One region of the Corynebacterium sp. SA-MJD20WY100 genome, then DNA from elsewhere that is predicted to be linked to it. Evidence: riboswitches for the same ligand, from Rfam matches in the RefSeq annotation. Region 1 holds a riboswitch; each other region holds the start of a gene.
What was found. A riboswitch is a leader RNA that binds a small molecule or an ion and turns the genes downstream of it on or off. The one in region 1 is predicted to bind thiamine pyrophosphate.

Region 2: it holds a riboswitch for thiamine pyrophosphate, as region 1 does, so the genes downstream of both, thiC (phosphomethylpyrimidine synthase ThiC) here and ABJ196_RS09495 (ECF transporter S component) in region 1, are expected to answer to the same signal.
Region 3: it holds a riboswitch for thiamine pyrophosphate, as region 1 does, so the genes downstream of both, ABJ196_RS10940 (bifunctional hydroxymethylpyrimidine kinase/phosphomethylpyrimidine kinase) here and ABJ196_RS09495 (ECF transporter S component) in region 1, are expected to answer to the same signal.

Annotation. Positions count from the first base shown of each region.
Region 1 is NZ_JBCJKS010000016.1:59,922-70,316, forward strand. Features, by position in the region: gene ABJ196_RS09485 (DNA-directed RNA polymerase subunit beta') at 1-798, shown strand, start outside; gene ABJ196_RS09490 (hypothetical protein) at 1,387-1,596, shown strand; TPP riboswitch at 1,724-1,869, shown strand; gene ABJ196_RS09495 (ECF transporter S component) at 1,859-2,488, shown strand; gene ABJ196_RS09500 (ABC transporter ATP-binding protein) at 2,509-3,903, shown strand; gene ABJ196_RS09505 (energy-coupling factor transporter transmembrane component T) at 3,896-4,666, shown strand; gene ABJ196_RS09510 (isopentenyl transferase family protein) at 4,836-5,402, shown strand; gene ABJ196_RS09515 (hypothetical protein) at 5,385-5,576, opposite strand; gene ABJ196_RS09520 (hypothetical protein) at 6,046-6,804, shown strand; gene ABJ196_RS09525 (hypothetical protein) at 6,818-7,684, shown strand; gene rpsL (30S ribosomal protein S12) at 7,941-8,312, shown strand; gene rpsG (30S ribosomal protein S7) at 8,316-8,783, shown strand; gene fusA (elongation factor G) at 9,137-10,395, shown strand, end outside.
Region 2 is NZ_JBCJKS010000017.1:14,040-24,434, reverse strand. Features, by position in the region: gene ABJ196_RS09685 (thiazole synthase) at 1-676, opposite strand, end outside; gene thiS (sulfur carrier protein ThiS) at 679-873, opposite strand; gene thiO (glycine oxidase ThiO) at 876-1,988, opposite strand; gene ABJ196_RS09670 (thiamine phosphate synthase) at 1,985-2,638, opposite strand; gene thiC (phosphomethylpyrimidine synthase ThiC) at 2,642-4,387, opposite strand; TPP riboswitch at 4,384-4,499, opposite strand; gene rplS (50S ribosomal protein L19) at 4,671-5,015, shown strand; gene ABJ196_RS09655 (cutinase family protein) at 5,110-6,111, shown strand; gene ABJ196_RS09650 (hypothetical protein) at 6,038-6,616, shown strand; gene ABJ196_RS09645 (DUF559 domain-containing protein) at 6,721-7,656, opposite strand; gene lepB (signal peptidase I) at 7,943-8,695, shown strand; gene lepB (signal peptidase I) at 8,778-9,434, shown strand; gene ABJ196_RS09630 (ribonuclease HII) at 9,421-10,095, shown strand; gene ABJ196_RS09625 (DUF2469 domain-containing protein) at 10,134-10,395, shown strand, end outside.
Region 3 is NZ_JBCJKS010000022.1:31,958-42,352, reverse strand. Features, by position in the region: gene ABJ196_RS10940 (bifunctional hydroxymethylpyrimidine kinase/phosphomethylpyrimidine kinase) at 1-1,218, opposite strand, end outside; TPP riboswitch at 1,206-1,308, opposite strand; gene ABJ196_RS10935 (NAD(P)/FAD-dependent oxidoreductase) at 1,409-2,749, opposite strand; gene ABJ196_RS10930 (class I SAM-dependent methyltransferase) at 2,951-4,234, shown strand; gene ABJ196_RS10925 (MFS transporter) at 4,308-5,681, opposite strand; gene ABJ196_RS10920 (FAD-binding and (Fe-S)-binding domain-containing protein) at 5,977-8,898, opposite strand; gene ABJ196_RS10915 (hypothetical protein) at 8,957-9,097, shown strand; gene ABJ196_RS10910 (Dyp-type peroxidase) at 9,107-10,018, opposite strand.

The sequences.
Region 1 (10,395 bases):
TCTGATGAGGGCAACTTCTGGACGCTGACCATCACCCCGGACGACGGTTCGGACAATGTGGTCTACGAGAAGCTGTCGAAGCGCCAGGGCCTGGCTCAGGTCCGTCGCCCGATGGAGTCCAACCCGGACGCCATGATTGAGCGCTCTCTGCGCGATGGTGACCATGTCACCACCGGCGAGCGCCTCATGCGCGGTGCGGCTGACCCGCACGACGTCCTCGAGGTCCTCGGTCGCCGTGGTGTTGAAAAGCACCTCATCGACGAGGTGCAGGCCGTCTACCGTACGCAGGGTGTGGCCATCCACGATAAGCACATCGAGATCATCATCCGCCAGATGCTGCGTCGCGGTACCGTCATCGACGCGGGCTCCACGGAATTCCTGCCAGGCACGCTGGTTGACCTCTCTGAGGCCAAGCAGGTCAACGCCAAGCAGGTCGCCGAGGGCGGCGAGCCCGCCCAGCTCCGTTCGGAGATCATGGGTATCACCAAGGCGTCGCTGGCCACCGAGTCCTGGCTGTCGGCCGCCTCCTTCCAGGAGACGACCCGCGTCCTCACCGACGCCGCTATCAACAAGCGCTCCGATCAGCTCATTGGCCTGAAGGAGAACGTCATCATCGGTAAGCTCATCCCGGCCGGTACCGGTATCTCGCGCTACCGCAACATCACCGTCAAGCCGACGGAGGCTGCCCGCAACGCGGCATACTCCATTCCGACGTACGGTGATTCCATCTATGGCGACGACGGCTTCGGTGAGTTCACCGGCGCCTCCGTCCCGCTGGACGAGGACTTCACCTTCTAGTTCTCGCCCCGGCCCCGCCTGGCACCACTGCCAGGCGGACCAGTACTTCAAGCTTGGTCTGCTTTAATTTCGCAAAGCCCCGGCTTCCTTCGCCACCGCATGTGGCAGGGAAAGCCGGGGCTTTGTGCTGCGCTGTGACCGAAATAGGGCAGAATTACCATCCTTGGGAATGTCTACTCGCAATAGACATCGATAGTCGACTGATGGGCATGAAGCACTCCGCTGCCATCAAAAGCTGAAGGATGAAGCCAAACGAGGCAGTCTTGAATTTGAGGAAATCGCCCTTACTCGCCATGATGCCTACCGGGAGGGCAACACCACCCGAGCGCTCGGCAGGCACCGCGAGATCGACGATGTGACAGCGAAAAAGTTCTTGGATCAATTTGCGCAGGAACGAGGAAAGGGTGGGTGGAGATAATGGCCAAGACGTACACAGTTACCGCAGAACGAGGCACCAGTGACGTGTGGGTGCTGGAATGCGCCGAGCTGGGAGCTGTGTCGCAGACTAAGCGACTAGCCCATGCCGCCGACGAGATCCGGGAAACCATGGCCTATTAGGCAGGAGTAAGCCCAGACGAACTCAACATCGTGGTTGAAGTCATTTTCCCCTCCAATCGCGCTGAGCTAAATCCACGCGCGGACAAGCAGCGCGAAGAAGCCGCACGGCTTACGGCTGAGGCGAAAGAAAGCACCCGTGAGCTTGCTGCTGCGATGAAGAAGTCTGGAATGACGGTACGCGACATGGGCGAGATTCTTGGCGTGTCCTATCAAAGGGCACAAAAGCTTGCTAGCGCGTGAAAAAACTGTTGTCAGCCATTGCCCCATCCGCGTGCTTTCGAGGGAGTGGCGGCTGTTAAGATAAAGATGTTTTCCACCCCATCGCCAGCTTTGGCTGAGTGATGGGGTGTAAACACCACTTAAATTTCACACGTGACACGGGTGCTCCGCGCAGGCGGGGCTGAGATGCCGCAGCAGCTAGCGAGTGACATGGACTCGCTCAGTGCTGCATCGGCGAACCGTCGAACCTGATCCGGATAATGCCGGCGATAAGGGAGGAATCATGAGCGCGACATCTGCGCCCGCAACCGCTACTACTTCGACCCCGCGCCGCTCACTGCGCTGGCGCGTGGTGGACATCATCGTCGCCACCGTGCTGGCGGTGGCCTGCGGCCTCATCTTCGTTTTCTGGAACTCTGTGGGCTACGCCTGGTACATGGCCATGGATGCCCTCACGCCGGGCCTGGGCGGCCTGGCCACGGGTATCTGGTTGATTGGCGGCGTGCTGGGCGCACTCATCATCCGCAAGCCGGGGGCGGCTGTCTACGTTGAGGTGCTCGCGGCATCGGTCTCTGCCGTGATGGGCAGCCAATGGGGCTGGTCCACCATTTACTCGGGCCTCGCCCAAGGCATCGGCATTGAGCTTGTCCTCATCGTTTTCGCATACCGCAAATTCGGCCTGGGCATCGCCATGCTCGGCGGCGCACTCGCCGGTGTGGGCGCGTGGTGCCTTGAGCTGTTTACCTCCGGCAACCTGGCTAAGGGACCGGAGTTCCTCATTATCTACCTGGTCTGCTTGATCATCTCGGGCACCATCCTGGCCGGCGTCGTCGGCCACCTGCTTACGCGTGCCCTGGCGGCCACGGGTGCTCTCGACCGCTTTGCTGTAGGCCGCGAAGCCCGCGCCAAGTAGCCGCGTAGTTTTGGTTGTCTATGACGACTCAGATCACCCTGCGCGGCTTCGGGTGGACCCACGCGGGCCGCGCGACTCCCGCATTGGACGGTATTGACCTCGACATCGCCCCGGGCGAGCGAGTCTTATTGTGCGGGGATTCCGGCTCCGGTAAATCCACGCTCCTGGCCGCGCTCGCCGGCGTTCTTGGCGGCGACGAGGACGGGCAGCAGGTAGGCCACCTCACGCTGAACCCGCAGACCCCGGCCGGGCTCGTTCTCCAGGATCCGGACTCGCAGGTTATCGCGGCCACTGTGGGCCGCGACGTGGCTTTTGGCTGCGAGAACCTCGGCCTGCCGCGCGCGGAGATATGGCGGCGCGTCGAACACGCCCTGGACCTCGTAGGCCTGGATGTGCCGCTTGACCACCCCACCCAACGCCTGTCCGGTGGACAGAAGCAGCGCCTCGCGCTCGCCGGGGTCATTGCCATGGGCGCCGGGCTCATCTTGCTCGACGAGCCGACGGCCAACCTCGATCCGCAGGGCGCGCGCGACGTGGTCGCGGCCGTCGAGCGGATCGTCCGTGCCACGGGAGCGACGTTGGTCGTGGTGGAACACCAGTATTCTGCGTGGGCCGGCCTGCTGGATCGCGCGGTGCGCCTGGACCGGGGGCGCATCGTCGAAGACGGCGCATACGGAGCGGTGACGGCCGCGCGCGCCGTAACCGGCTTGCCCGTCGCCGTGCCCGCCCCGGCAGATGCCGAGGCCGCGCTGTGGTCGAACAACCTTGTGACGCGCTTCGGCCCGCCCCGCAGCGTGCGTGTTCCGCAGGGGTATTCCACCGTCATCACGGGTGCGAACGGCTCTGGGAAAACCACGTGGTTGATGACCATGGCGGGCCTGCTTCCCAGCTGCGGCGGCGAGATTGGCGTGGCCGAGTCCGTGCGGCGCGGGCTGCGCGGCGAGCCTTCGACATGGCGCTCGCGCGACCTGGCTCAGCGCCTCGGCGTCGTATTTCAAAATCCAGAGCACCAGTTCGTCGCCCGCACCGTGGGCGAGGAGATGCGTGTCGGTCCGGGCGTGATGGGTACTTCGGATGCCGCCTCTCAAGCGCGCGTGGGCGAGCTCCTCGAGCGCCTGCGGCTTACTCACCTCGTGGACGCAAACCCGTTTACTCTGTCCGGCGGGGAGAAGCGCCGGCTCTCGGTAGCCACGGCGCTCGTCGCCGCGCCGTCCGTGCTGCTGCTTGACGAGCCCACCTTCGGCCAGGATCCCACGACCTTCGCAGAGCTCGTGCGCATGTTGCGTGAGCTCGCGAACGAGGGCACGACGCTGGTCTCCATTACCCACGACCCGCTATTCTTGGCGGCGCTGGGCGACCACCGCGTGACCGTCAGCGCGCACACTGGCCAGGCGGGAGGCAGTACCCATGCCTAACCTCGTACACGGCGTTAATCCGCTCACGCGCTTGGTGGCGACGTTCCTGGTCACCACGCCGATCTTGCTGACCATTGACTGGCTCTCGGCCGCCGTATCCGTCGCGGTGACGGTGCTCCTCGCTCCGCTGTGCGGGATGAGCTGGCCCCGGCTGGTACGCGCGGCGCTGCCGCTGTGGATCATCGCGCCGCTATCTGGGATATCTATGCTGCTCTACGGCAAGGAGGGCGGCGAGGTCTACTTCTCCTTCTGGCTGGTGACCGTCAGTGAGAACTCCTTGGGACTGGCAGGAGCCATCATGCTGCGCGTCTTTGCTGTCGCGTTGCCGGTGATTGTGCTGGCCCGCGATATCGACCCCACGGAGCTGGGCGACGGCCTCGCGCAAATCTGGCACCTTCCCTCCCGCTTTGTCATCGGAGCAGTCGCCGGCGTGCGCATGCTCACCTTGTTTAAGGATGACTGGGACTCGCTCGCCCGCGCGCGGCGCGCCCGCGGCATCGCGGACGTGGGGCGCATCCGGCACCTAGCCACCATGAGTTTTAGCTTGCTTGTCCTCGCGCTGCGCCGCGGCGGAAAGCTCGCCACAGCGATGGAGGCCCGCGGCTTCGGGCGCCCAGCCCCGGGCCGCCGGGCGCGCACGTGGGCGGTGGCTTCGCACCTGCGTGCCCGCGATTGGTGGGTCATGGCTGCAGCCGTGGGGGCGGCGGCATTGCCCGTCATTATTGCGGTGGCCTGCGGAACGTGGCGCTTCTTTGGCCTCTAGCGATAGTAAAGCCGCGGCGCGCGGGGACTGAAGTCCCTTAGACTGGCAGGTACGACTTCCCTGGTGCGGCACCGCATGCCCGCGGTGGCGCGCCGTACACGCAAAGGATGGACAGCGCGAAGCCTTTCGCGCGGACAACATGGACTTTGACAGTCAACTTGACCGACTTTTGACCGATACCCTCACCCTTGCGGCCTCGCGCAAGCGGCCGATGCGCCCCATGACGGTGCTCATCGACGGCCCCTCGGGCGCCGGCAAAACGTGGGCCGCAGCATCCCTGGCCGAGCGCACGGGGTGGAGGGTCGTGCACCTCGATGAGTTCTATCCCGGCTGGCAAGGGCTGGCTGCAGGATCCGAGATGGTGACCTCGCAGGTGCTGCGCGAACACAATCCGGGCTACTGGCGCTGGGACTGGGAGGCGAGCGCGCCGAGTGAATGGGCGGGACTCGACGTACGCGATGACCTCATCGTGGAGGGCGTCGGTGCCATCACCGAGGATTCCGTTGCCGCCGCCCGGGAGCGCGGCGGGGTGGTCACGCTCTTTATCGACGGCCCGCGCGAGGCTCGCCGCGCCCGCGCCCTCGAGCGCGATCCGGACTACGCGGAATGGTTCGAGACCTGGGAGACCCAGGAGCGCGAACACTTTGCGCGCCAGACTGTCGCGGCGGATCTGTCGTGGGTGTGGGACGCGGCCACGTGGGAGGCCGCACAGCGCGCCTCAGCCCGCGAGCGCTGAGGCGCGCCCCGGCCTGTAGTAGTCGGCGGCATCGACGTCGCAGGCGTGCTGGATCACCAGCCCCGGGTAGCTGCCGTCCGGCAACGCACCGAAGACCAGCCGCACCTGCTCGCGCAGCTGCTCCAGGCGGCGCTCAATGATGGAGTTCGCCCATAGAGTCGTGCGCAGCTGCACGTGGGTCCCGTAGGCGCGCGGCGTGGTCGAGCAGCGCGAGCGATTTCCACATGCGCGCAGCCGTTGCCGGCGTGCAGCCGGCGAACTGCGGCAGGGCTCCGGCAGCGCCTTGGGGTCGAAGCCCACCCAGCCCGGGCGCGTGGCCTCGTCGTGCAGTAGCCGGAGAGCATGTCTAGATCATGGATGCGGAAATCGCCTTCACGGGGGAGCGGTCGGCCTCCGGAGAGGAGACCTCGGCCAGCCAATAGTTGGCGGTGAGCTTGCCCGTCGAGTTCACAATCACGCCGCCCAGTGAGTAGTGCGGGTGGGGCGGTCCGCCGCATTTTGTGTTTGCGCCTATCTCGGCCGTAGGGGCCGCTTTTGGGTGGGTGAGATGGTTCCCGTGGCGTTGGTTACTCTAAGACCGTCTATCGGCCCTACGCTGCACATAAAGGCGGTTCATATCGGGGGCGGGGTATAAACTAGGAGGGTGACTACCTCTCCTCAATCTCCCTCGTTCCCTTCGCATGATTCGGACTCTTTCGAGACCACTCAGTTCCCGCCGGTTGGTGCCGGCGACGCCGCCGCGCCGGGTGCTTCCGCTGCCGGCGCTGCTGGCGGTGCCTATGGTGCTGGCTACGCACCCCAGGACGTAGGCCAGCAGGGCTACGCGCAGTCGGGGTATGGGCCGCAGGGTTATGCGCCGACGTACGCGCCCGCGCCGCAGCAGGGCGGCAACGGCACGAAGATTGCGCTCATCATCGTGAGCCTGCTGTTGGGTTTGCTTATCCTTGGCATCGCGGGCTTCTTTGGCGTTCGCGCGTATAACGCCAGCCGGTCTGCCGATGAAGTCGTCTACGTCACCGAGACGGCCACGGACGCGCCGGGTGGCGAGGCGAACGCGGCCCAGCCGGCGCACGCCGCGCAGCCTGCACAACCAGCCCAGGCACCGAGCCGTCCAGCGTATCCCGCGCTCCCGGCGGGACTGAACCCGGTGAGCGTCGGCGCGATCAGTAACAGCCCGGCGGGCAGCTACGCCAACGTCTACACGGCGGGCCCGACCTCGGATTCGTTTGCCTTGGCCGTCACGCGTGACTTCGTGGCAGCCCGGGGAAGCAAGACCTCCGGCACGACGGTGGTCAATACCTATAGCCCGGTGACGGGCTACACCTATACGATGAGCTGCTATGACAACGGGTCCTACGTGCACTGCACCGGCGGCAATAATGCGCACGTCTACATTTCTTAATTCGCGCGCTGGCGTGGCTGCCTTGCTCGTCGCCGCGGGTGCGCTGGCGGGATGCGCCGGTGGCGCGGGTGGGCCAACCACGAGCACTATCGTGGTTCGCACGACCACCGTCACCGCGGCGCCGAGCTCGGAGCCTACGTCGCAGTCCCAACTGAAAGACACTATGGCTTCCATCCCAGCACCGGATATTGCGGCGGCGCTCACGCGGCTTGCCGCAGACGTCGAGGCGCGCACGGGCGCGCAGGTCTCGCTCGCCGTGGTGCCGGTAGATGGGACGCCCGCAGTGCAGGCGGGCACCCTCGCCGGGGTGCAGCCTGCTTGGTCCACCATCAAGGTTCCGCTGTCCATCGCGGCCCTGCGTGCGGACCCCAGTGCTGAGGGCACCGTGCGGCAGGCGATTACGGCTTCTGACAACGCGGCGGCCGAAGCCCTGTGGACCATGCTCGGTGCTTCCGATGCCGCCGCCACCGCTGTTGGCTCCATCCTTGCGGCGGCCGGAGACACGGCGACGGTTGTCAATCCAGAGGTCACGCGCCCGGGATTTAGCGCCTTTGGACAAACCCAGTGGGATACCGCCGCGCAGGCTTCCTTTGCGCGGCAATTGCCCACGATCACGGGCGCGGACCAGGTTCTTGCCGCGATGGGCTCCATCGTGGCGGGCCAGGACTACGGCTTGGGCCAGATTCCAGGCACGCGGTTCAAGGGTGGCTGGGGCCCGGACGAGAGCGGGCGCTACCTTGTGCGCCAATTCGGGCTCGTGGCGGGCACGCAGGGCGAGACCGGTGTGGCGCTCGCGGTCGTGCCGGCGGACGGCACCTATGAGTCGGGGCAAGCGGCGCTCACAGAGCTGGCGCTGGGGCTGCAGGAGATGCTGGGGTAGAGGCGGCATCGGAAAGCGGGGCGTGTCGCACGGAGCCCTCCTGCGACGGTTTTGGTAGTTGGGCTGCTGGCTGTTAAAATGGTGAAAGGTTTCGCATCTTGTGTGATGCGAAAAGTCTGATCGATACCTCGGCCGGTTCCGGCTGACGGACGACCTGGACATGCGGAAGGGCCCCGGGAAAGAGCCCCCATTTTTGCATGTTTAGGCGTTATGTTTGGTCAGGAAAGCCGATAAGTCATACAGAAAGACTAGATACATGCCAACTATTCAGCAGCTGGTCCGCAAGGGCCGCCATGACAAGCGCACGAAGGTTGCTACCGCTGCGCTGAAGGGCTCGCCGCAGCGTCGCGGCGTGTGCACCCGCGTCTACACCACCACCCCGAAGAAGCCGAACTCCGCACTGCGTAAGGTCGCTCGTGTTCGCCTTTCCTCCGGCATCGAGGTTTCGGCCTACATCCCGGGCGAGGGCCACAACCTGCAGGAGCACTCCATGGTGCTCGTGCGTGGCGGCCGTGTGAAGGACCTTCCGGGTGTCCGCTACAAGATCATCCGCGGCGCTCTGGATACCCAGGGTGTCAAGGACCGCAAGCAGGCCCGTTCCCGTTACGGTGCCAAGAAGGGACAGTAAACAATGCGTAAGAATGCTGCTCCGAAGCGTCCTGTAGTCAAGGACCCGGTGTACAACTCCGAGCAGGTCACCATGCTCGTCAATAAGATCCTCCGGGACGGCAAGAAGTCCACCGCTGAGCGTATCGTCTACGGCGCTCTCGAGGCGTGCCGCGAGAAGACCGGCACCGATCCGGTCGGCACCCTGGAGAAGGCCCTGGGCAACATCCGTCCGGACCTCGAGGTTCGCTCCCGCCGCGTTGGTGGCGCCACCTACCAGGTCCCGGTTGAGGTGCGTCCGGCACGCGCCAACACTCTGGCCCTGCGTTGGCTCGTCACCTTCACCCGCCAGCGTCGTGAGAACACGATGATCGAGCGTCTCGCCAACGAGATTCTGGATGCCTCCAACGGCCTTGGCGCTTCCGTGAAGCGTCGCGAGGATACCCACAAGATGGCTGAGGCCAACCGCGCCTTCGCCCACTACCGCTGGTAATCTCGCGGTACCCATGCCTATGGTCCGAGCAACGACATTTCGCCCGTGCTGCGTCGGCTTTGCCGATCGCATGCCGCAGGCGTCCCTATACTGGAGTTCGTTGCTCGGGCCATTGTGCTAACAGTGGGTTCACTCTCGGTGAGTGGCTGTGATTTGCCACCCACACTCACTGTTTGACGGGCGGCTGCTTACCGGCGCTACTAAACTTTTAGCGGTCTACGGGCTGCTAAAACGGCGCTTTAGTGGCAAAATTTTACAACGAGACACATCCACTTAAGCGACGTGGCTGGAAACCTTGGCACTGGGCCGGGCGGACTGGGCGCGTCCACGACTAACGAAGTTGGGGTAACACCGTGGCACAAGAAGTGCTTAAGGACCTGCACAAGGTCCGCAACATCGGCATCATGGCTCACATCGATGCTGGTAAGACCACCACCACCGAGCGCATCCTGTTCTACACGGGTATCAACCGCAAGGTTGGCGAGACGCACGATGGTGCTTCCACCACTGACTGGATGGAGCAGGAGAAGGAGCGCGGCATTACCATTACGTCCGCTGCTGTCACCTGTTTCTGGAACGGCAACCAGATCAACATTATCGACACCCCGGGTCACGTCGACTTCACCGTCGAGGTCGAGCGCTCCCTGCGTGTCCTCGATGGCGCTGTCGCCGTCTTTGACGGCAAGGAAGGCGTCGAGCCGCAGTCTGAGCAGGTCTGGCGTCAGGCTGCAAAGTACGACGTTCCGCGTATCTGCTTCGTCAACAAGATGGATAAGCTGGGCGCCGACTTCTACTTCACCGTTCAGACCATCATCGACCGCCTCGGCGCTAAGCCGCTCGTTCTCCAGCTGCCGATCGGCGCTGAGGACAACTTCGACGGCGTCGTTGACCTGCTCAACATGAACGCCATCACCTGGCGCGGCAAGGTCGAGACCGGTGCTGAGCCGGTTATCGAGGAGATTCCGGCCGACCTGCAGGACAAGGCAGCCGAGTACCGCGAGAAGCTCGTCGAGACCGTTGCTGAGTCCGACGAAGCCCTCATGGAGAAGTACTTCGGTGGCGAGGAGCTCACCCTCGAGGAGATCAAGGGCGCCATCCGCAAGATGACCATCAACTCCGAGGTCTACCCGGTCCTGTGTGGTACCGCGTACCGCAACAAGGGTGTCCAGCCGCTGCTCGACGCTGTCGTCGACTTCCTGCCGACCCCGCTCGACGTGGGCGAGGTCATCGGCCACGCAGTGGGCGACGAGGGCGAGGAGATTACCCGTAAGCCTTCCGTCGAGTCCCCGTTCTCCGCTCTGTCGTTCAAGATTGCGGCTCACCCGTTCTACGGCCAGCTCAACTTCGTCCGCGTCTACTCCGGCCAGGTCCTGCCGGGCACTGAGGTGCTCAACTCGACCAAGGGCAAGAAGGAGCGCATCGGCAAGCTGTTCCAGATGCACGCCAACAAGGAGAACCCGGTCGAGCAGGCTGACGCCGGCAACATCTACGCCGTGATTGGTCTCAAGGAGACCACCACTGGTGACACGCTGTGCGACAAGGACAACCCGATCATCCTCGAGTCCATGGACTTCCCGGATCCGGTTATCAAGGTCTCCATCGAGCCGAAGAC
Region 2 (10,395 bases), on a different contig from region 1:
ATTCAACTGCGAGGCGCATGGCGTTCGCCATGGCCGTCGGATCCTGGCAGCGGTTGACGGCGCTGGCGAGGAGGACACCGGAGCAGCCGAGCTCCATGGCGCGGGCGGCATCGGAAGCTGTGCCAATACCGGCGTCGATGAGGACGGGAACCTGCGCGCGGGAGCAGATGAGCTCGATATTGTGCGGGTTGAGGATGCCTAGTCCCGTGCCGATGGGTGCGCCGAGCGGCATCACTGCGGCGGCGCCGGCGTCCTCGAGGCGCTGTGCTGCGGCCGGGTCGTCGCTGGTGTACGCGAGAACTGTGAAGCCCTCGGCGACGAGGAGCTCGGTGGCGTCGAGGGTCTCCACGATATCGGGAAGCAGCGTGTGCTCGTCCGTGATGACCTCGACCTTCACCCAGTTCGTGCCGAGCGCCTCGCGGGCGAGCTGTGCCGTGAGCACGGCGTCGCGGGCCGTGCGGCAGCCCGCCGTATTGGGCAGCGGTGCGATACCCAGTCGCTTGAGCAGCCCGAAGACGGACTCGCCGCCGGCGTGAGGGTTGAAGCGGCGCATGGCGACGGTGGTGAGCTGCGTGCCCGAAGCCGCGAGCGCGGACTCGAGGGCGTCGAAGCTCGTGGCGCCGCCGGTACCCATGATGAGGTGGGAGTCGAAGTTCTTATCAGCGATGGTGAGCATTCTTAGCCTCCTTGGACGGCGGTGAGTAAGTCAACGGTCGCGCCGGGTTCGAGCGCTGTGTGCCACCCCGACTTGGGCACGACGCGGGCATTGATAGCGGCGGCAGTGCCGTCCTCAGGCGCGCCGAGTTCGGTGATGAGCTCGGCGAGTGTTGTGGCGTTGGTCTCGTGTGGGGAGCCATTGAGGGTGATGTGCATGGTTAGTCCTTATGCCGAAGCGGATGGCAGGCGGTGAGGTCGAGAGTGAGAGGCTGCTCTTCGATGAGCTCGCGGGTCATGCGAGCAGCGAGAGCGGAGAGCAGGATGCCGTGCCGGAAGTAGCCGGTGGAAACGATGATCTGTGGCGCGTGCGGGAGGCGCCCGAGGTAGGGGAGATCGTCGGGCGTGCCGGGGCGGGCGCCGGTGGTGACTTCGAGGAGTTCGCATTCCTCGAGGCCGGGGACGACGCGGATGGCGTCGCGGAGCAGGTCGTAGACGCTGCCGACGCGGCGGGGAAGGTCGTCTTCGCGGGTTGTCGCTCCCACTGCGATGGTGCCGTCGACGCGGGGGATGACGTAGAGGGGGCGGTCCTCGACGAAGCCGCGGACAACGCGAGTGACAAGCGGCTGGAGAGACTCGGGTACGCGGAGACGCAGAATGTCGCCATAGACGGGACGCAGCTGAAGCGGGTTCGTGTCCTCGTACCAGCCGTTGATGTGGGCGGCGCCGAGTCCGGCTGCGAGCACCACAGCGTTAGCGTGGTGGGTGCCCTGGTCGGTGGTGACCTCGCCGTCTGGGGTGATACGGGTGACACGCTCGGTGCGGACGTCGGCGCCGAGATTGCGCACGGCGTCGAGGGCGGCCGCGGCGAACATCCGCGGGAAGAGCTGCGTGTCGCCGGGGATGGAGACGGCACCGGCGAGACGCGGGGAGAGCGCAGGCTCCATGGAACGGGCGGCTCGGGTCGTGATGCGTTCGACCTCCATGCCGTGGGCGGTCTGGTAGTCGAGCAGTTCGGAGAGATGTTGCGCGTCCGCGCGGTCCGCGGCGACGACGAGGGTGCCCTCGGTGCGGTATCCGGTGGGCAGGTCCGTGTGCGCTGCGACGAGTTCGATAAGCCGCGGGTGCCAGGCGCCGGCCGCCTGCATGAGCGGGAAGAGCGGGTCTTGCTGATAGACGACCTCGGCGGCGGGCGCAAGCATGCCGCCAGCGTGGTGCGTGGCGCCGGAGGCAGGCGCGGGATCAAGAACCGTGACGTTGTGGCCGGCGTTCGCGAGCTCGACGGCGGTGGTGAGCCCAACGATGCCGGCACCGACGATGACGACGCGGCTCATGCGTTCTTCTCCGAGAACGCGTCGCGGATCCGCGTGCAGTAGGCGGCCGGATCGTCGGCATGCATGATGCCGCGGACGACGGCGACGCCCGCGACGCCGGTGCCGGCGAGGTCGGCTGCGTCGTCAGCAGTGACGTCGCCGATAGCGACGACGGGCAGCTGCGAGGCGGCGACGATGGCGGGATAGCCCTCGAGCCCCAGCGGTGGGCGGCCGGAGTCCTTTGTGGGGGTGGCACGGAAAGGACCGCAGCCGACGTAGTCGAGGACGTCCGCGTACTGGTTGGCATCCTCGATGAGGGCCAGGGTGCCGGTGGTGAGCCCGATGAGGGCGTCGGGGCCGAGGAGCGCGCGGGCCGCGCGGACGGGGAGATCGTCCTGACCCAGGTGGACACCGGCGACGGGAAAGCCCGCCTCGCGCAGGGCGAGGGCGACGTCGACGCGGTCGTCGATGACGACGGCGGTGTCTGGATTCGCGGCGTGGACGGCGGTGGATACCGCCGCACCCAGGTCATAGAGATCGCGCGCCGAAATGGGTTTCGAACGTACCTGGATGACCCCGGCCCCACCTGAAGCGGCTGCGGCGGCGCGGCGGGCGAGGGCACCGGCAGGCTCGGAGCCTGTGACAAAGTAACAGCGCAGATCGGCGCGCATGGATTAAACCTCCTGGTAGATTTCGGAGCCGGCGGCGCGGAATTCGGCGGCTTTGAGGGCTTCTCCTGCTGCTTCTGCGGACGCGCCAGCGGGCGCAGGCATGGTGGGCATGCCGAGCTTCGCGCCGAAGGTGTCGCGAATGTCCTGGCTGATGCGCATGGAGCAGAACTTCGGGCCGCACATGGAACAGAAGTGGGCGGTCTTCGCAGGCTCGGCCGGCAGGGTTTCGTCGTGGTAGGCCTGCGCGGTATCCGGATCGAGGGAGAGCGCGAACTGGTCGTGCCAGCGGAACTCGAAGCGGGCCTTGCTCATCGCGTCGTCCCAGGCGCGGGCTCCGGGATGACCTTTGGCGACATCGGCGGCATGGGCCGCCAACTTATACGTAATCACGCCGGTCTTCACGTCGTCGCGGTTGGGCAGGCCGAGGTGCTCCTTCGGCGTGACGTAGCAGAGCATCGCCGTGCCGCCCATCGCGATGTGGGCCGCACCGATGGCCGAGGTGATGTGGTCGTAGCCGGGCGCGATATCGGTGACGAGGGGACCGAGGGTATAGAAGGGGGCATCGGAAGCCCAGTCCTGCTCCAGCTCGTTGTTTTCCTGAATCATATTGAGCGGGACGTGGCCGGGGCCCTCGACCATGACCTGGACGTCGTACTCCCAGGCGCGACGGGTGAGCTCGCCGATGGTCTTCAGCTCCGCAAACTGCGCGGTGTCATTGGCGTCCGCGAGGCAGCCGGGGCGCAGGCCGTCGCCGAGGGAGAAGGCGACGTCGTAGCGGGAGAAGATCTCGCAGAGCTCGTCGAAGTTCTCATAAAGGAAGGATTCCTTGTGGTGGGCGAGGCACCAGCCGGCCATGATGGAACCGCCGCGGCTGACGATGCCGGTGACGCGCTCGGTGGTGAGCGGAATGTAGGGAAGCAACACGCCGGCGTGGATGGTCATGTAGTCCACGCCTTGCTCGCATTGCTCGATGACGGTGTCACGGAAGATCTCCCAGGTGAGGTCCTCCGCGATGCCGTTTACCTTTTCCAGTGCCTGGTAGATGGGCACCGTGCCGATGGGGACGGGGGAGTTGCGCAGGATCCACTCGCGGGTCGTGTGGATATCGTCGCCCGTGGAGAGATCCATGACGGTGTCCGCGCCCCAGCGGGTGGCCCAGCGCAGCTTCGACACTTCTTCCTCGATGGAGCTTGTGACCGCCGAGTTGCCGATGTTGGCGTTGATCTTGGTGAGGAACTTCCGGCCGATGATCATGGGCTCGGACTCGGGGTGGTTGATGTTGTTGGGGATGATGGCGCGCCCGCGGGCGACCTCGGAGCGGACGAACTCTGGATCGCAGTGCTCGCGCAGGGCGACGAATTCCATTTCCTTGGTGATAATGCCCTGGCGGGCGTAGTGCATTTGGGTGACGCGCTGGGTTCCCCGCTTTGGAGCGCGGCGTTCGCCCTTCCATTCCTGGGACGCGGCACCACGCTTCTGGGCAGACTTGCCGTCGTCAGCGAGATCGCGTGCGCGGCCCTCGTATTCTTCGGTGTCGTTACGCTCTTCGATCCACGCTTTCCGCAGGGGCGGAAGCCCTTGCGTGGGATCGCACTCCGGGCCGCGGGTGCGGTAGATGCGGAAAGGCTCGTTGGGGCCGGTGGGGGAGTCGTCGAGTCGGATTTCGGTTTCCGGGACCTCGAGACCCTTCTCACGGATCGGCGAGTAGGAGTGCTTGGGGTGGATTTCTTGCTCATGGGTAGCCGACATGGGCCTGACCTCTCTTCCTTCGCTGGTGCTAACCAGACAGGTTCGAACGGTGCGGCCGCGGTTCCAGCGGCCATCTCAGCCCGCTTCCATGCGGGCTCCCGTGGGGATAAGTGCAAGTCCTAGACTAAACACAAGGCCTCGGGTTTGTCAGCGATTTGAGAGATTTTGTTTGGGTGCAGGGGTTATGGAACAATAGATGGCTGTTCTATGTAACAGGCACGAACCGGTCAGCTTCCGTGCGGAAGCGCTTGGGTCCTCTGTCTCAAATTGAAAAGGAAAATCAATGACCAACAAGATTGATCTGCTGGACAAGGCCTCGCTGCGCGAGGATATCCCGAACTTCCGCCCGGGCGATACCCTTGACGTCAACGTCAAGGTCATCGAGGGCACCACCGAGCGTACCCAGCTGTTCAAGGGTGTCTGCATCCGCCGCCAGGGCGCTGGCATCCGCGAGACCTTCACCGTCCGTAAGGTCTCCTTCGGTATCGGCGTCGAGCGTACCTTCCCGGTGCACTCCCCGAACATCGCCTCCATCGAGGTCGTTCGCCGTGGCCGTGTCCGCCGTGCGAAGCTGTACTACCTGCGCGACCTGCGTGGCAAGAAGGCTCGCATCAAGGAGCGCCGCTAGTTCTAGCGCGCTGTTACCGCCTCGTCTCCTGTACTGGAGCGGGGCGGTTTCGCCGTTTTATGTGGGGCTCCGCGGCACGGCTTAGAATTCCCTCGTGACTGCCTCTGCTCTCCGCTCTGTGCTTGCCTGCCTTCGGGTCGCTGCGATTGCCGTGCTTTCGGTGCATGCGACCCCGCGCGCGGTCGCACGCCAGTGCACGGCCATTCACGTTCTGCAGGCGGCCGGCACGGGATTTAGCGCGCGGTATTACACCGCGGAGCCGGTGGGGCTCGACTTCAGCGGGTGGAATCCCGTGGATACGCTCCAGATTCGTCTCGGCGCAGATGATGTGAGCGGTACGAATATCCAATATCCGGCCTCCCTCGGCCGATTCAGCGCTTTCCAACCCAACGCGCTGGGTTCGGAAGCCGCGACCTATGGTGAATCCGTGCGTGCAGGCGTCGAGGACGCGCGCCGCGAGCTCGAGTACGTCGAGCGTGCGTGCCCTTCCACGCGCTACATGGTGATTGGCTACTCCCAGGGTGCCTCGGTCGCCGGTGATATCGCCGCAGAGATTTCCGCCGGCCGCGTGAAGGACGTGACGCCTGACGATGTCGCCGCGGTCATCCTTGTTGCCGACCCCGGCCGCGCACGGCTCGGCGCCCCACCGGCACGACCCGCAAAGCTCTACGGTCCGGTGCCCGCGGGCACACGCGCGGCGAATGGCGAGATCATCCTCGACGGCGGGACGGGCGTGAGCGCTGGTCGCGAGGGCATGACCGGCCAGCGCCCCGGAAACTTCGCAGGCATGGAGGGCAAGGTTGTCTCCCTGTGCAATAACACGGACATGGCATGCGCGACTCCCTCGGACACCATCGTGCGCGATATCGCAGACTACGCCAATCGCGTCGAATGGGAAGGCCCCTCGGATACGTTAACGCCCCGCGTGGTGGAAGCGCTTCCTCGCCGGGATGTCAGAGGGCAAAGAAGTGGGCGCGGCCCTAGACGAGTCGGGTGCGTCCATCCTCCAGGTGCCCGCACTCGTGGCGACCGTGGCGGAGCTGTCCCAGTACTACCTGATTCTCGAGTCGCATACGCACCCGGGACTGTCTATTGAGCAGCTCGTGGGCATCGGGCTCATCGCGGCGTTGCCCAACCTTGCGTATGAGGGCGCGATGTCGGACTACCTCATCCCGGTGCTTGAGGGCGCGTCCGAGCCGCTGAACTCGATAAGTCCTGAGGCGGGCGCCTGGTTCGACGTAGCAGTCGAGGGCTTCAAGGCCGTCGATGCCGCCGAGTCCGTCTACTGGCAGGCCTATCACCTGGGACTCGTGCCGAAGCTGGACACGCCCACGCAGCTGCGCCAGCGCGCGGCCAAGCAGGTCACGACGCAGCTCGTCGCGCAGCTTCAACACGCCGCGGGTCTCGACGCGGCGATGGCGGATCCAGCCAACCAAGGAACCATCAACTCGCTGCGCGTCGCTGGCGACTTCGGCTATACGCACGTGTCCTACTTCGAGCAGGGCTTCTACGTTGACGGCAAGCTTGGCCGCGACTGGGCGGACGAGTGGCTGCTCGAGGTCGCGCGGGGAGTGCTGCGGGAGCGCTCAGCGTCGCGCTGACTCGATGCGTGTTACCCAAAAGGTGTGAGGCAGAAGGTTTATTTCCCCCTCTGGAGGGGCGAAATACACCTTGTGGCGTACACCCTTTGCTACAGCAGCAGAGACTAGGCCACCGAGCGGGGACCGGACGCCTGTTCGTTCAGCGCCTGCTCGAGAATGCGGATGCACTCATCCGGCTTGCGTAGCAACTGCATGGGATCGAAGCGGATGACACGGTAGCCCTTGTTCGTCAGATCGCGTTCACGCTTGCGTTCCTGGACGAGCGCCGCCTGTGCATTCTGCTGATACTTGATGTCCCCGTCAATTTCGACGATGAGGAAAGAATTCACGATGAAATCGACGCGATACGGCTCGACCCTACCCTGGACCGTGAGCCGCTTGGCACTGGGAAACGCCCCATCGAGGTACATGGCGCGGAAATACGATTCATAGGCAGACTCAGACTTGGGGTCGACCTCCGCGTACGCGCGGCGGGCGTGGGCGATGCCTTTGCATCGGCGGGCGCGTTCGATGGCGGCGCGCAGCTCAGCTTTGCGACCACCGGTGCGAAGGAAGCTGTCCATGGCGGCGAGTCCTGCGCGGAATCCTTCGAAGCGTGCGATGTCGACGCAGGTCCGTGCGCGCGTGGTGACACGGACCCCGTGAAGGATGTCGATTTCGTCGGGAAGGATAGGGCTCTTGTGGTACTTCGAGAACTTCGGCCAGGCTCGTTTGGAACGACTGTGGCCGCCGGGTACTGCTATATGGACATGGTCGTAGGCGACCGAAAGCGTCCACAGCCCGTGGAGTAAGCCGGCGGAGCGGGCGATGAGCACTCCCTTGTAGAGCTCGCGGCCGATGGCGACGCAGCGCAGCGTCCACTGGAGATGTCGGGGGAGTGGCTCCCAGTCGCTCACCCGGACGGCGTGCTTGCTGCCTAAGCGGATGAGACGCCGCGCGGCGAGGTCGTCGGCGATGTCGGGATGGGCGCGTGGCGCGTGGTCAAGGTTGATAAGGAGGTCGAGGACGGGTGAGACGTGGTTCTGAGATAGAGAGTTCATGGCTCGATAAGTAATGACGTGGTAGGGCGAATTCAAGGGATTGCCAAATAGAGTGTGCAGCCTGTGGGGGTGCCGGGGGTAGCAGCACAGAGGCCAAGAATCCAAAGGGTGTGAGCCAGAAGGTTTATTTAGCCGTCGGGAGGGGGAAATACACCTTCTGGCTTACACCTTGTGCGTAGCCGACGGACAGACTCGGGCGTCCGAGGAATCTGCAGTACGCGGCGAGTCGTGTTGTAGGCTGTAGCCCGTGACTAATAATGCTGTACCCGCATCCGGCGACGCGCACGTGCAGGGTGTGCCGGATGAGACCTGTTCGAAGAACGAAAAGAAGCAGAAGAAGCAGCTGCCGTGGCTGGTAGAGACTCTGCTCATCGTCGTCGCGGTGCTCGCGGTGGTGGGTTTGGTGCAAAACACTATCGGCCGCCAGTATGTCATTCCGTCCGCGTCCATGGAACCGACGCTGCATGGCTGCCAGGGATGCACGGGCGACCGCATCTTCGTCGAGAAGGTCAGCTACTACGGGGATAAGCATCCGGAGCCGGGCGATGTTGTGGTCTTCAAGGGCACGGACTCGTGGAATGGCGCGTATACCTCGCCGCGCTCGGATAACCCGACCATCCACAAGATTCAGGACGCACTGTCCTACGTCTCGCTGACGCCACCGGATGAGAACACGCTGGTCAAGCGCGTCATTGCGACGGGTGGCCAGACGGTCTCGTGCCAGGCGGGCGACCCGGCCGTTATGGTCGACGGCAAGCCTATCGATCAGTCCTATATCCAGAACCCGCCCACGTACCCCGTCGATGAGTCGAACGGCTCGGAGGAGTGCGGTGGCCCGTACTTCGGTCCGATCACCGTGCCGGAGGGCAACTATTGGGTGATGGGCGATAACCGCACGAACTCGCTTGATTCGCGTTACCACATGCAAGACGAATACCAGGGCACGATCCCGGAGGAGAATATTCGCGGCAAGGTCGCCTTCATCTTCTTCCCGTTCACGCGCATTGGCGGCGTTGATGCCATCGACATCCAGGGCTGATACCCACCGCCTGCCACGCGAACCTCAGCGCATTACGCTGGGGCAATCCGTGCGGGATGACGCCTCATGGCTGCTGAAAACCATGCTCGCCGCCTTCGTACTGTTGGCGGTGGGCTCGGCGCTCATCGGACGCATCTACGTTATCCCGTCGGGGTCCATGGAGCCGACACTCCACGGGTGCCAGGGCTGCAACGGGGACCGCATCGCGGTGGAAAAAGTGAGCTACTACTTCGCAGATCCCAAGCCCGGGGATGTCGTCGTCTTCGAAGGTGAGCCCTCGTGGAACACGACGTATGAGCTTAAGCGCTCGCATAACGTGTTTATTCGTGGCCTGCAGAACCTCTTCGCCGCGGCGGGCCTTATTCAGGGCGACGCGAATATCCTCGTCAAGCGCGTCATCGCGACCGAAGGCCAGACGGTCTCGTGCCAGGCGGGGGACCCCGGCATCATGGTTGATGGCCAGGCGCGCACGGAGCCGTACGTGCTTCAGCCCCCGCAGAATCCCATTTCGCCGGAGACGGGCTCGCTGGCCTGCGGCGGCGATTACTTCGGACCGGTCACAGTACCCGAGGACCACATCTGGGTCATGGGGGATAATCGCACGAACTCCGCAGATTCCCGCGCGCACTTGGGCGACGCGGAGCAAGGCACCATTCCGGTGGACAACGTGCGCGGCAAGGTTCGCGCCATCGTCATGCCGTTGAGCCGCATTGGCACCGTTGAGCATGCGCACGCTTAAGCAGCAGCGTACCTACGAGGTCGCGCTCGCCAAAGCCGGCTTGGGGCCCGTCGCAGGAGTAGACGAAGCCGGCCGTGGCGCGTGCTGCGGTCCTCTCACCATCGCCGCGTGTGTGCTGCCCCAGCGGATTATCCCGGAGCTGGCGACGCTCACGGACTCGAAGAAGCTCACGCCCGCCGCACGCGAGAAGCTCTTTCCTATCATCAAGGCGAAGGCGCTTGCGTGGTCGGTCGTCCACATCGAGGCCTCAGATATCGACTACTGGGGCATTCAGCATGCCAACGTCTCCGGCATGCGCCGCGCCGTCGCGCGCCTCGATGTGCGCCCGCGTTATGTGCTTACCGATGCCCTCAAGGTCCCCGGTCTGCCCGTGCCCCAGCTCCCGATGGTAGGCGGTGACGCCGCTGCGCGATGTATCGCCGCGGCGAGCGTGCTGGCCAAGGTGAGCCGTGACCACATTATGGTGGACCTCGACGAGCGTTACCCAGGCTATGGGCTTGCGGGGCATAAGGGATACGGGACCAAGGCGCACGAGGGGGCCATCGGAAAGCTGGGCGCCACGCCGGAGCACCGCATGAGCTATGCGAACGTGGCCCGGGCGCAGGCGGAATTTCTCGCGCGTGGCAACGCGGCGCGGGAGCAACGGGGCGCTAGAGTTTAAAGCCTGTAAGAACGAGGCAATTTTCTCAAGGAGCAACGATGAGCGCTGAGGAACTGGACAACTACGAGGCCGAAGTCGAGCTGTCCCTCTACCGCGAATACCGCGACGTGGTGAGCCAATTTTCCTATGTCGTGGAGACCGAGCGCCGCTTCTACCTTGCCAACGCCGTCGAGCTCATCCCGCACACCTCCGGACCGGACGTCTACTACGAGGTCCGCATGTCTGATGCCTGGGTGTGGGACATGTACCGCTCCGCGCGTTTCGTCCGTTACGTCCGCGTCATTACGTACAAGGACGTCA
Region 3 (10,395 bases), on a different contig from region 1:
CGTGGTGTGGTGCGCAATCCAATCCTTGTGAAGGGACATCTCGACGGCGAGGCACTCGGCGGCACCCGAGGCCCAATGCAGCTGCGCGTCGGCGTCCGGTGCGAGGCCGGCTAAGCGCGCCAGCGCCTTCGAATACCGGTTGAGGTACTGCGCGTCCTGCGCCAGGTAAAAGGCGAAGTCCTCTTCGCGCAGCGTGCCGGTACCGAGCGCCTGGATGAAGGGCAGCTGCGTGATGGACTGCCAGGCGTCGCCGGTGAGCTCCCAGAGGCGGGCCGTCTCCGGGCCTGCAGCGGGAACGTGGGGCGCGGGGGCGGCCGCGGTACTCGTGACATCGCTGTAGAAGCGCGCCGGCACGGTGGAAGCCGCCGCCGCGAGGCGGCGGGCGCGGTGCCCATGGTCGACGGGGCCGTGACCCTGGCCGACCTCAAGGGCGGCCGCGTGGGAGATGGCCTCGTGGAGCCAGCGGGTGGACCAGGAGAGGGCATCGGAAAGCGAGTCGCCCGCGCCGAGCCGGGTGGCCAACGCTGAGGAGAGAGAACACCCCGTGCCGTGGGTGTGCGGGGTGTCCACGCGCGGGCAGGAGACACGACGGACGGCGCCATCCGGGGTGACGAGGGCATTATCGGCGAGGTCGCCGCGCAGGTGCCCGCCCTTGACGATGACGGTGGTGCGAGTGCTGGCGGACCATGCGGTGGCGTGGGCGATGGCCTCCTCGAGCGTGGTGGCCTCGGCCGTGTGGGTGAGCACGGCGAGCTCCTTGAGGTTGGGCGTGACCACGGTGGCACGTGCGCACAGCTCGCGCACGGCGGCCTCCGCGTCGCGGTCGAGAAGACGGAAGCCGCTTGTGGCCACCATGACGGGGTCGAGGACCACGGGCACGTCCGATAGTTGGTCGAGAAAGCGTGAGACCTCCGCCACGATGGCGGCGCTGCCCAACATGCCAATCTTCACCGCGTCAATGGTGACGTCTGAGGCCACGGCGGTAAGCTGCGCGCGGAGGAACTCGACCGGCGGGGTGTGGACCTCGCGCACGCCCTGGGTATTCTGCGCGACGAGAGCGGTCACGGCGGACATGCCGTAGCCGCCTGCTGCGGCGATGGATTTCAGGTCTGCCTGGATGCCGGCCCCGCCCGTGGGGTCCGTTCCGGCGATGGAGAGTACGCGGGGTACTGCAGGAATGCGCGCCGAAGCAGGCGCGCCAATAACGGCGTCGTTCACAACGATCCCTTCGCTAGCTCTAACTCAGTGCAGGTTCAATGGGTGTTTTCTCAGCCGCGGCTTCGAGCCTTGGCACCCCATGTTGCGCTCTCGACACTAACAAAGCACGGTGGGTGTGCGCGCGGTTTTGGGCATAAAAATCCCCCGTTCGCGATACAGCGAGACGGGGGAATGATGGGGAAGAGAAGACTTACGCGTCCTTGCCCATCTTGTTGCGGGCCAAACGCTGCTGGTCCGTGATTGCGAGGTTGCCGCGGACCGGGGAGACGGCGTTGATGAGCCAGTTCAGGGCCACGATGGCGCGGGAACGGAAGCCGACGAGGTATGCGACGTGGAGAGCCAGCCAGGCGATCCATGCCGGGAAGCCGGTCATTTCGGTCTTGCCCATCTTCACCACAGCGTTGAAGCGGGAGATGACGGCCATGGAGCCCTTATCGAAGTAGTCGAAGGCCTCCTTTTCGTTGGCAGTGGACTCCTCATCCAGCTTGGCCTCGATGAGCTTGGCAGCGTGTGCGCCACCCTGCATGGCGACCTGTGCCAGGCCCGGCAGACGGTTAAGACCCATCATGTCGCCGATGACGTAGACGTTGGAGTACTCGCCCAGGGTGAGGTCCTCGTTAACCGGGACGCGGCCTGCGCGGTCGGTCTCGACGCCAGCTTGTTCGGCAACCATCTTGCCCAGCGGGGAAGCGGCAACGCCGGCGGACCAGATCTTGACGCCAGCCTCGATGGTGGTCTCCTGCTCGGTCTTCATGTCCTTGTAGGTCACGGACTTCTCGTCCACGTTGGTGACCATGGCGTTGAGGCGTACGTCGACGCCCATCTTCTCCAGGGTGCGCTGTGCCTTGCGGCCCAGGCGCTTGCCGAACGGCGGCAGGACCTGCGGTGCACCGTCGAGGAGGTAAATCTTCGCAGACGACGGCGAGAAGTTGGAGAACTGGCCGTTGAAGGAGCGCTTGGCCATCTCGGCGATCTGGCCGGTGAGCTCGACGCCGGTCGGGCCGGCACCGACGATGACGAAGGTGAGGAGCTTCTCGCGCTCTGCCGGGTCATCGGTAAGCTCTGCCTTCTCGAAGGCGGCAATGATGTTGGCACGCAGCTCGAGTGCGTCATCCAGGGTCTTCATGCCCGGCGCGAACTCGGCGAAGTGGTCGTTGCCGAAGTAGGACTGGCCAGCGCCAGCGGCGACGATGAGGGAGTCGTACTCGAAGGTGCGCTCGGTGTCGTCCAGGGCCGCGGTGACGGTCTGGGCTTTGATGTCGATGTTCGTCACGTTGCCGTTGACGAAGTGGGCGTTGTCCTGGTCGCGCAGAATCTGGCGGGTGGACGGAGCGATCTCGCCGGAGGAGACGAGGCCGGTGGCTACCTGGTAGAGCATCGGCTGGAACAGGTGGTGGTTCTTCTTGTCGATGAGCGTGACGTCAACGTCAGCGTTCTTCAAGGACTTGACGGCGTTTAAGCCACCGAAGCCTGCACCAATAACGACGACGTGGTGGCGGCCGCCGTTGGGACGGAAAGCGTTCTCAGCCATGTGTGAGTAAAACCTCTCTTGAAAAATTTAAAGCCGTGTTTTAGCTACCCGTCTAGTGTAATAGGTTGCTCCTTGGTCGGCATAGTTTAGGTCACAAAATACTCCGGGCGCGCGGCCCCGCCTGGGCGCTGCGGCGTGCTGCGCCGCCTAAACTGGCGGGTATTGTCTGTCGTTCGCCGGTTCTAATGAGTAAGGGGCACCGTGAGCCATTCCCATCTTGACGCCATTGATGCGCAGCTGTGGCCAGGCGTGGCGGAGGTGCCCGTTGCGCGCTTTGGCGCGTGGCGTGCCCGGCGCGCGGAGGCTCAGTTTGCGCAGGCCTGCGACGCGGCGGGACTGGTGCTCGAAGGCGCTGACGCTGACCTGCGGGTCGCGCACGACGCGCTCTTCGACCGCCTCGCGCACGGCGGTTGGGTAGGCTTCGCGGAGTCCTACCTCGCCGGCGAGTGGACGACGCCGGACTCCGCGCATCTCGTGTGTGTCCTCAAGCGCCTGCTCGGTGCTGGGTACGCACCCAAGACCCCCGCAGTGCCCGAATCGCCCGCGACGGGCGGGGAGCTGCCCACAGAGCTAGTCAAGCTCTACGCCGGGGATCGCGTGAGCCACCAGGGCGGCATCTTTTCCACGGGCGTGCCCACGACGGTCCGCGAGTCTGTGCCGGCCTATGAGCGCTCCGGCGCCAAGGAGCACTTCGTCGACGTCACCCATCTGTCGGAGCCCACCGCCGTCGACCGCGAGGATTTGCGCTCTGCCCAAGAGCGCTCCGCAGCCTGGCTTGCCGATGCCACCCGTGTCGGCGCCGGCTCCCACGTCCTGGTTTTCCCGGCGACGGGTCTTCAGGCCGCCGTTCAGGCGGCCGAGCGCCGCGCCGTCGTCGATATTCTTACGGCTGACCCCGCGCGCGCCGAGGCGGTTCGCGAGCATCTCGTGCTCGCTGGCGTCTCTGACAACGTGGCTTGCCAGGATATCGAGCACCTCGTGCCGAGCCCGCAGGAATGGCGCGGCCGGTATGACGCGATCATTTCCATCGAGGCCCTGGAATCCCTGGGCAGTCGGGAGCGTGGACGCTACGTGCAGGCTATCGACCGGCTGCTCGATGCCAGCGGCCGCGCCGTGATCCAAACGACCGTCGCCACCGAGCAGATGACCGGCCCCGGCCGCGACGCGCTGGAGGCGCTCAAGGCCTACGTGTGGCCCGGTCTTGGACTGCTCACCGTCGCCGAGGTCAACAAGCTGGTCGAGCGTAGCACCGGCCTGCGCATTGTGGCCCAGACCCACACCGGACCGCACTACCGAGAGTCGCTCGAGCACGAGCGTTCCTTCTTCGTGGGCCACCTCCGCGAGGCCGCCGCCGCCGGCTTCGACCCGGTCTACCGCCGCCTGTGGACCTATCAATTCGCGCTGCGCGAGGCGCTCTTCGCGCTCGGCATGGCGGACTCCGTCCAGTTCACGCTCGTCCACCGCAATCGCGGCGGCCGCCGTTAGTCCAGCCGAGCTCGCACACGAGAAATCCCCCGCGCTCCTGTTCGAGAGCGGGGGAATTGGTCTGTGTGGGGGTTTAGACCTCGGTGAGGTCGACCTTGCTCATCTCGCGCATCGCGATGATGGCGACCAGGGAGATGGCGGAGACGATGATGAGGTAGTAGCCGACGGCGGCGACTCCCTGCGTCTTTACCAGCCAAGTGGCGATGAATGGCGCAACCGCAGCGCCCAGGATAGAGGAGACGTTGTACGCGATACCAGAACCGGTGTAGCGCACGTTGGTCGGGAACAGCTCGGGCAGGACCGCAGACATTGGGCCGAAGATGAGGCCCATAATGAACATGCCGAGCGTGAGGAAGGCTAGGACGGAACCGGTGGTCGCTGTTTCGATGTCCAGGAAGAACGGGAACGTGAAGCCGAAGGCTATCATGATGGCGGAGGTCACCGTGAGGACCGGTTTGCGGCCGTACTTATCAGCCAGCAGCGAGGCGACGGGGATGCCGGCCATGAAGGCGAAGATGGAGACCAGCTGGATTTCCAGGAACTGGATGTACGGGATGTTCAGACCCAAACCCTTGGAGCTATCGCCGATGCCGTAGGACAGGATCCAGGTGGTGACCAGGTAGAACAGCGTGTAGCAGGACACCATGACGAAGGTGCCGATCAGGGTGGGCAGCCATGCAGTCTTGAAGACCTCAAGGATGGGGGACTTGGCCTTCTTGCCGGAGTCCACAGCCTGCTGGAAGACCGGAGTTTCTTCCAGTTTCAGGCGGACGTAGAGACCGATGAGGACCATCACCGCGGAGCCCAGGAACGGCAGGCGCCAGCCCCACTCCATGAACGTGCCCGTCGTGTCGCCACGGTGGTAGTCCATGGTGGCGACCAAGGCGAGGAAGAAACCATTAGCGAGAAAGAAGCCGAACGGGGCGCCGAACTGCGGCCACATGGCGGCCGACGCACGCTTGCCGTCTTCGGCAGTCTCGGAGGCCAGCAGGGCCGCGCCGGACCACTCGCCGCCCAGGCCCAGGCCCTGGCAGAAGCGCATGAGCGCCAGCAGCGCGGGTGCGAGGATGCCCGCGGTGGCATAGGTGGGCAGGATGCCGATGATGAAGGTGGCGATACCCATGGTGAGCAGCGCGCCCACCAGGGTGGCCTTGCGGCCGATGCGGTCACCGAAGTGGCCGAAGACGACCGAGCCCAGCGGGCGGGCAACGAACGCGAGGCCAAAGGTGGCGAAGGACTGGAGCAGTGCAACCGTGGGGTCTTCGGTCTTCGGGAAGAAGAGGAAGGGGAACACGGCGACGGCAGCCGTGGCATAAATATAAAAATCGTAGAACTCGATGGTGGTGCCGATGGTCGACGCGAAAGCGATGCGTCGACGATCGTGCTTAGTCAACTGTGCCGTCGTGGTAGTGGCGGCGGGTGCTGTGGCAGTTGCGGTTGTGGTCACGGCAAGCCCTCCTTGTGCATTAAGAGAAATGAAGTTTCTATCACCCAATCGGTGAATGCGCTCAAGCTTAATATCTCACGTAATGAAATTGCAAGCTCATTGTGTGAAATTCTTTAAACTAGCCCATCGCTTTCTCCCGCGCGTTTCGTCTGCGCTCCAAGACTCCGAGGTCAACCCGAAAAATGACAACTGCCCGCCCTCGTTACAACGAAGGCGGGCAGCGGTTCCACGGCGTGTCGCATCGTTCCACAGAATGAAACGTGCGCGTTGAGACGCGGTGGGCTATGCGGGAAGGCTACGGCGTGACCACTGGGCGGGATGCGCGCTCGAGCAGCACGGCAATGGAGTCGTACGTGCGGCCGGTCATCATCTCCAAGCCCATCTCGCACGTGCGGTTGTCCGAGACAAACGCGTCGAAGTGCTCCGCGTCGAGGGAGGCGCGCTCCTCGCGGGTCGCAGACTCGACAAGCTCTGGGTGGAGCAGCCCGCGGTCGCCGGCGGTGCCACAGCACATCGCCCCCTCCGGCACCTTGGCCTCGCCGCACGCGTTGGCCAGGGCCAGCAGCGAGTCACTGATACCCATGTGGTGCGTCGAGCATGTCGGGTGGACGGCGATTTTGCCCATGGAGTGGACGATGGGCAGGTGCTCAATGACCTCGTCGCGCAGCCATTCCACGACGTCCATAATGCGCAGGTCTTCCCACAGCTCGCGGTCGGCGGGCTCGAGGGCATCCGGCACGTTGTCGAGCAGGCCATGCGTGCAGCTGGCTGCGTCCACGATAATGGGGAGCTTGCCGTGCTCCGACCAGTGCCACAGGTCGCGCACGATCTTCTGCGCCTGGTACGTGAAGCCCTCCGTGTAACCCTTGGAGGACCATGGCGTGCCACAGCAATCGCCCGTCACGTCGTTCGGAATCCATACCGGCTGGCCGGCGCGGCGGCCGAGCTCCACGATGGCGCGCGGCAAGTCGACGGAATCCGGCGCCGCACCCGCCGGGCGGCCAAAAATGCGGTTGATGCAGGCGGGGAAGTACACGGCGCCCGCGCCCTCACGCGGGGTCTCTGGCAGGCGCGAGGCGCCCTTGGGTAGCGGACCCGGCACCGTGGGCAGTAGGTCCGGGCTCACGACGTTGCGCGCGAGGTTCGCACCGAGCTCGAGCGGCTGATGCGGAATCTTATTCGCAGAAATGATGCCGGCGCGGGCAAGCTTCTCCACGACGTCCCACTTCTGGGCAGTGGTGAGAGCGACTTTTTCCGACTTCGGCGTAGCCTGCTGGCGGCGCAGCTGCTTCATGACGGCACCAGTGTCGATGCTGATCGGGCACGGAATGGAGCACGTGCCGTCCGCGGCGCACATGTCCACGGCGTCGTACTGGTACTCCTCCTGCAGCTTGGCCAGGACCTCGGAACCCTCCGGCTGGCGGGCCATCTCGCGGCGCAGCACAATGCGCTGGCGCGGGGTCACGGTTGCGTGTCGCGACGGGCACACCGGTTCACAGAAGCCGCACTCCACGCACGGATTGATGGTGTCTTCGACCTTGGGGAAGGACTTGAAGTTCTTGAGGTGCACCTTCTCGTCGCGCGTGAGTTTGACGTTGGGCGCGAGGATTCCGTGCGGGTCGAGCATATGCTTAACCTCCCACATGAGCTCCCAGGCTTCCTCGCCCCACTCGTGCTTGAGGAATGGCGCCATGTTCACGCCGGTGCCGTGCTCTGCCTTCATAGAACCCTGGTACTTGTCGATGACCAGCTCCGCCAGGTCGTCAAGGAAGTCCGAGTATTGTTGGCGCTCTTGCGGATCGTCGAGGCGCGGCAGCAGGAAGAAGTGCAGGTTGCCGAAGGCAGCGTGGCCCATGACGGACTCCGGGAAGCCGTACTTCGCCTGGAGATCCATGAGGTCTGCTGCGGCATCGCCGATCTGCGCCGGCGGGAAGCACACGTCTTCCGTGATGTACGTCGTGCCATTGGGTCGGCCCGCGCCCAACAGACCGTAGAGGCCGTTGCGTAGTTCCCATGCGCCGCGCATGCCCTCTGCCGAGGTCTCGAATTCGAGCGGACGCAGGAGCGGGGCATCGGCAAGCACGGCGTGCAGGCGGCCGAGTGCCGCCTGGAGATCGGCCTCATCCGTGCCGCCCATCTCCACGAGCAGCGCTGCGGCGTCGTCGTCAATGGTGCGCCAGCTCTCCGGTGCGTGCGCGTAGTGGTCAGCGGACAGGCGCATGACCGGCGCGATGAGGAGCTCGCAGGCCTCCGCGCCCGCCTCCATGATTGGATGTACATACTTCGCGGCGTCCCGCAGATTGGGCAGCTCGACCCACGTCGTAGCCTTGACGCGCGGCAGCTTCACCGTGTTGATGACGGATTCCGTGATGGCGCCGAAAATCCCCTCGGAGCCCACGAGCAGGCGCTTGAGGATATGGACCGGCTCGTCCTCGTCGAGGAACGCATCGAGGCGCAGACCGTTGGTGTTGCGGATGGAAAACTTCCGGCGCAGGAACTCCACCATGTCCGTATTCGCGCGCAGGCGATCGCGGAACTCGAGAAGCTGTGCATGCAGCTCTGGCTCCTGGGCCTTCAACGCGGCGTCGCCCTTCGTCGTATCGACGATGGTGCCCGACGGCAGGACGAAGGTGAGTTCGTCCACGCAGTGGTATGCGTCGCGCTCGAGCGAACAGCGCATGCCGCCCGAGTTATCCGCGAGCACGCCGCCGATGGTGCACACCGACGTCGATCCCGGGTCCGGTCCCAGCATGAAACCATGGCGGCCGAGGACCGCCTGCGCGTCGCCCAAGATGACGCCTGGACGCGACCACAGCTTGGCGCCGTTATCGCGCACCTCCATGCCCATGAAGTTGGTCTTCACGTCGACGAGAATGTCGTCCGACATGGCCTGGCCATTGAGCGACGTGCCCGCCGCGCGGAAGGTCATGTGGCGGCTGTTCTCGCGGCAGTACTTCATGAGCTTGGACAAATCATCTGCGCTGCGTGCTGAGACGACGATATTCGGAATGGCGCGGTACGGGCCAGCATCCGAGGAAAAGCGCACGAGGTCGGTGAGGCGTCCGTGGACGTTTTCCTCGCCGACGATGGCCTCCATGTCGCGGATGAGCGACAGGGGAGAGCCATTGATGTATTTCGTGGGGACGGCATCGGGCTGGCTCGTCGCGTCGACGGGCCGCCCGATCTTCGAGGAATCCGGGCTGAGGAGCTTGTGCATACTCACTAACTTATCGCCGTGTACCTATCGACCGATAGTAAGCGCGGCCTAAAAAGGGGTGGCCATCCAGAACCGCATTGGCTTCGTCTGTGGCTACTTCCTGGCCAAAGCCACCCGCCAGCGCGAGGCCGCCGCGCGCACCGCGGCCATCGAGGTCGCCACGCAGAACTCCGTCCTGGCACCGCGCCTTAGCATTTAAAACTGCAGGCTAGGGAAGTGGCAGTTCACTGAACTCACCCATGAGGGTAAGGCTCGGCACGAAGAAGTTCGTGCCCGTCACGGCCGTGGAAAAGTCCAGGATACGGTCGTAATTGCCCACCGGATCGCCGATGAACATATTGCGCAGACGCTCGTTGATGAACTCCGGGTCGCGCGCGTAACCGATGAAGTACGTGCCCATTTCGCCCGAGGCGAAAGAACCAAACGCCATGTTCTCGCGGTAGATATCCTCGTCCAGGTCGTTGAGCGCAACGTGGGAGTTGGACGGCTTGACGTCGTCATCCATCTCGATGTCGTCGACCTTGGACCGGCCAATGACGTCTTCTTGTTCCTCGACGGTGAGCTGCGCCCACGCCTTGAGATCGTGCGTGTACTTCTGCACGGTGACATAGGAACCACGCGGGTAGTCAGCGTCCTCGGGTAGGAGGACGGTCTCGAGAGCCTCGTTATCCGTCGGGTTGGCCGAGCCGTCCACGAAGCCCAGTAGGTCGCGGCCGTCCAGGTACTTGAAACCCTGCGTCTCATCGAGAACGCGCACCGCGTCACCGAGCTTCGTGAGAATCTGCGACGCCAGCTCGTGACATACGTCATAGGACTCCGCGCGGAAATGGAAGAGGAGATCGCCCGGCGTTGATGGGGCTGTGTGCTTGCCCTGGGAGATTTCCTCAAACTCCTTAAGTCCCGCCGGTACGGGCGCGGACGTGAGCCGCGGCCAGAGCTTCGCGCCAATGCCGATGACCGCGAAAAGATCCTCGGCGCTATAACGGAAATTCAGCGACTTGACCAGACCCTTGAATCCGCCGATGAGGTCGCGGACGGCATCTTCGCCACCCGGAGTGACGCCGAGAACGAGGAACAGGGCGGCGCGCGAGGGCTTGTCAACGATGTGCTGAATAGTCATGGACTCAATATTAAGGCTTCGGCGTCTGTGTCACGGGGATTGCGCGCAGAAATTTGCCAGATAAGCCCCAACGTGGGGAAGTCTTCTCATCGCTGTTTTGACATAATGTACATTATCGGACATTTATCACGATCTGCATGTTATCGCGCAGCGCTTGCCGATGCCCCCAATATCGCCCGCCGCATTCCCGTCCACCGTCCGCTGGCGCACCGTTGTACTTGCCTTGGCTTCAGCGTCCTTCGCTGAGCCTGTCGCCAGAAAACCCTTTGGCACGTCCGGGCTCATCGTGACTCCGAAACCGACGCAGAACTATTCAGTCTCTTATGGCAGCCGAATGTATAGAACGAGTCTTTCGGCGCTGTTGTGTCGCTGTGATC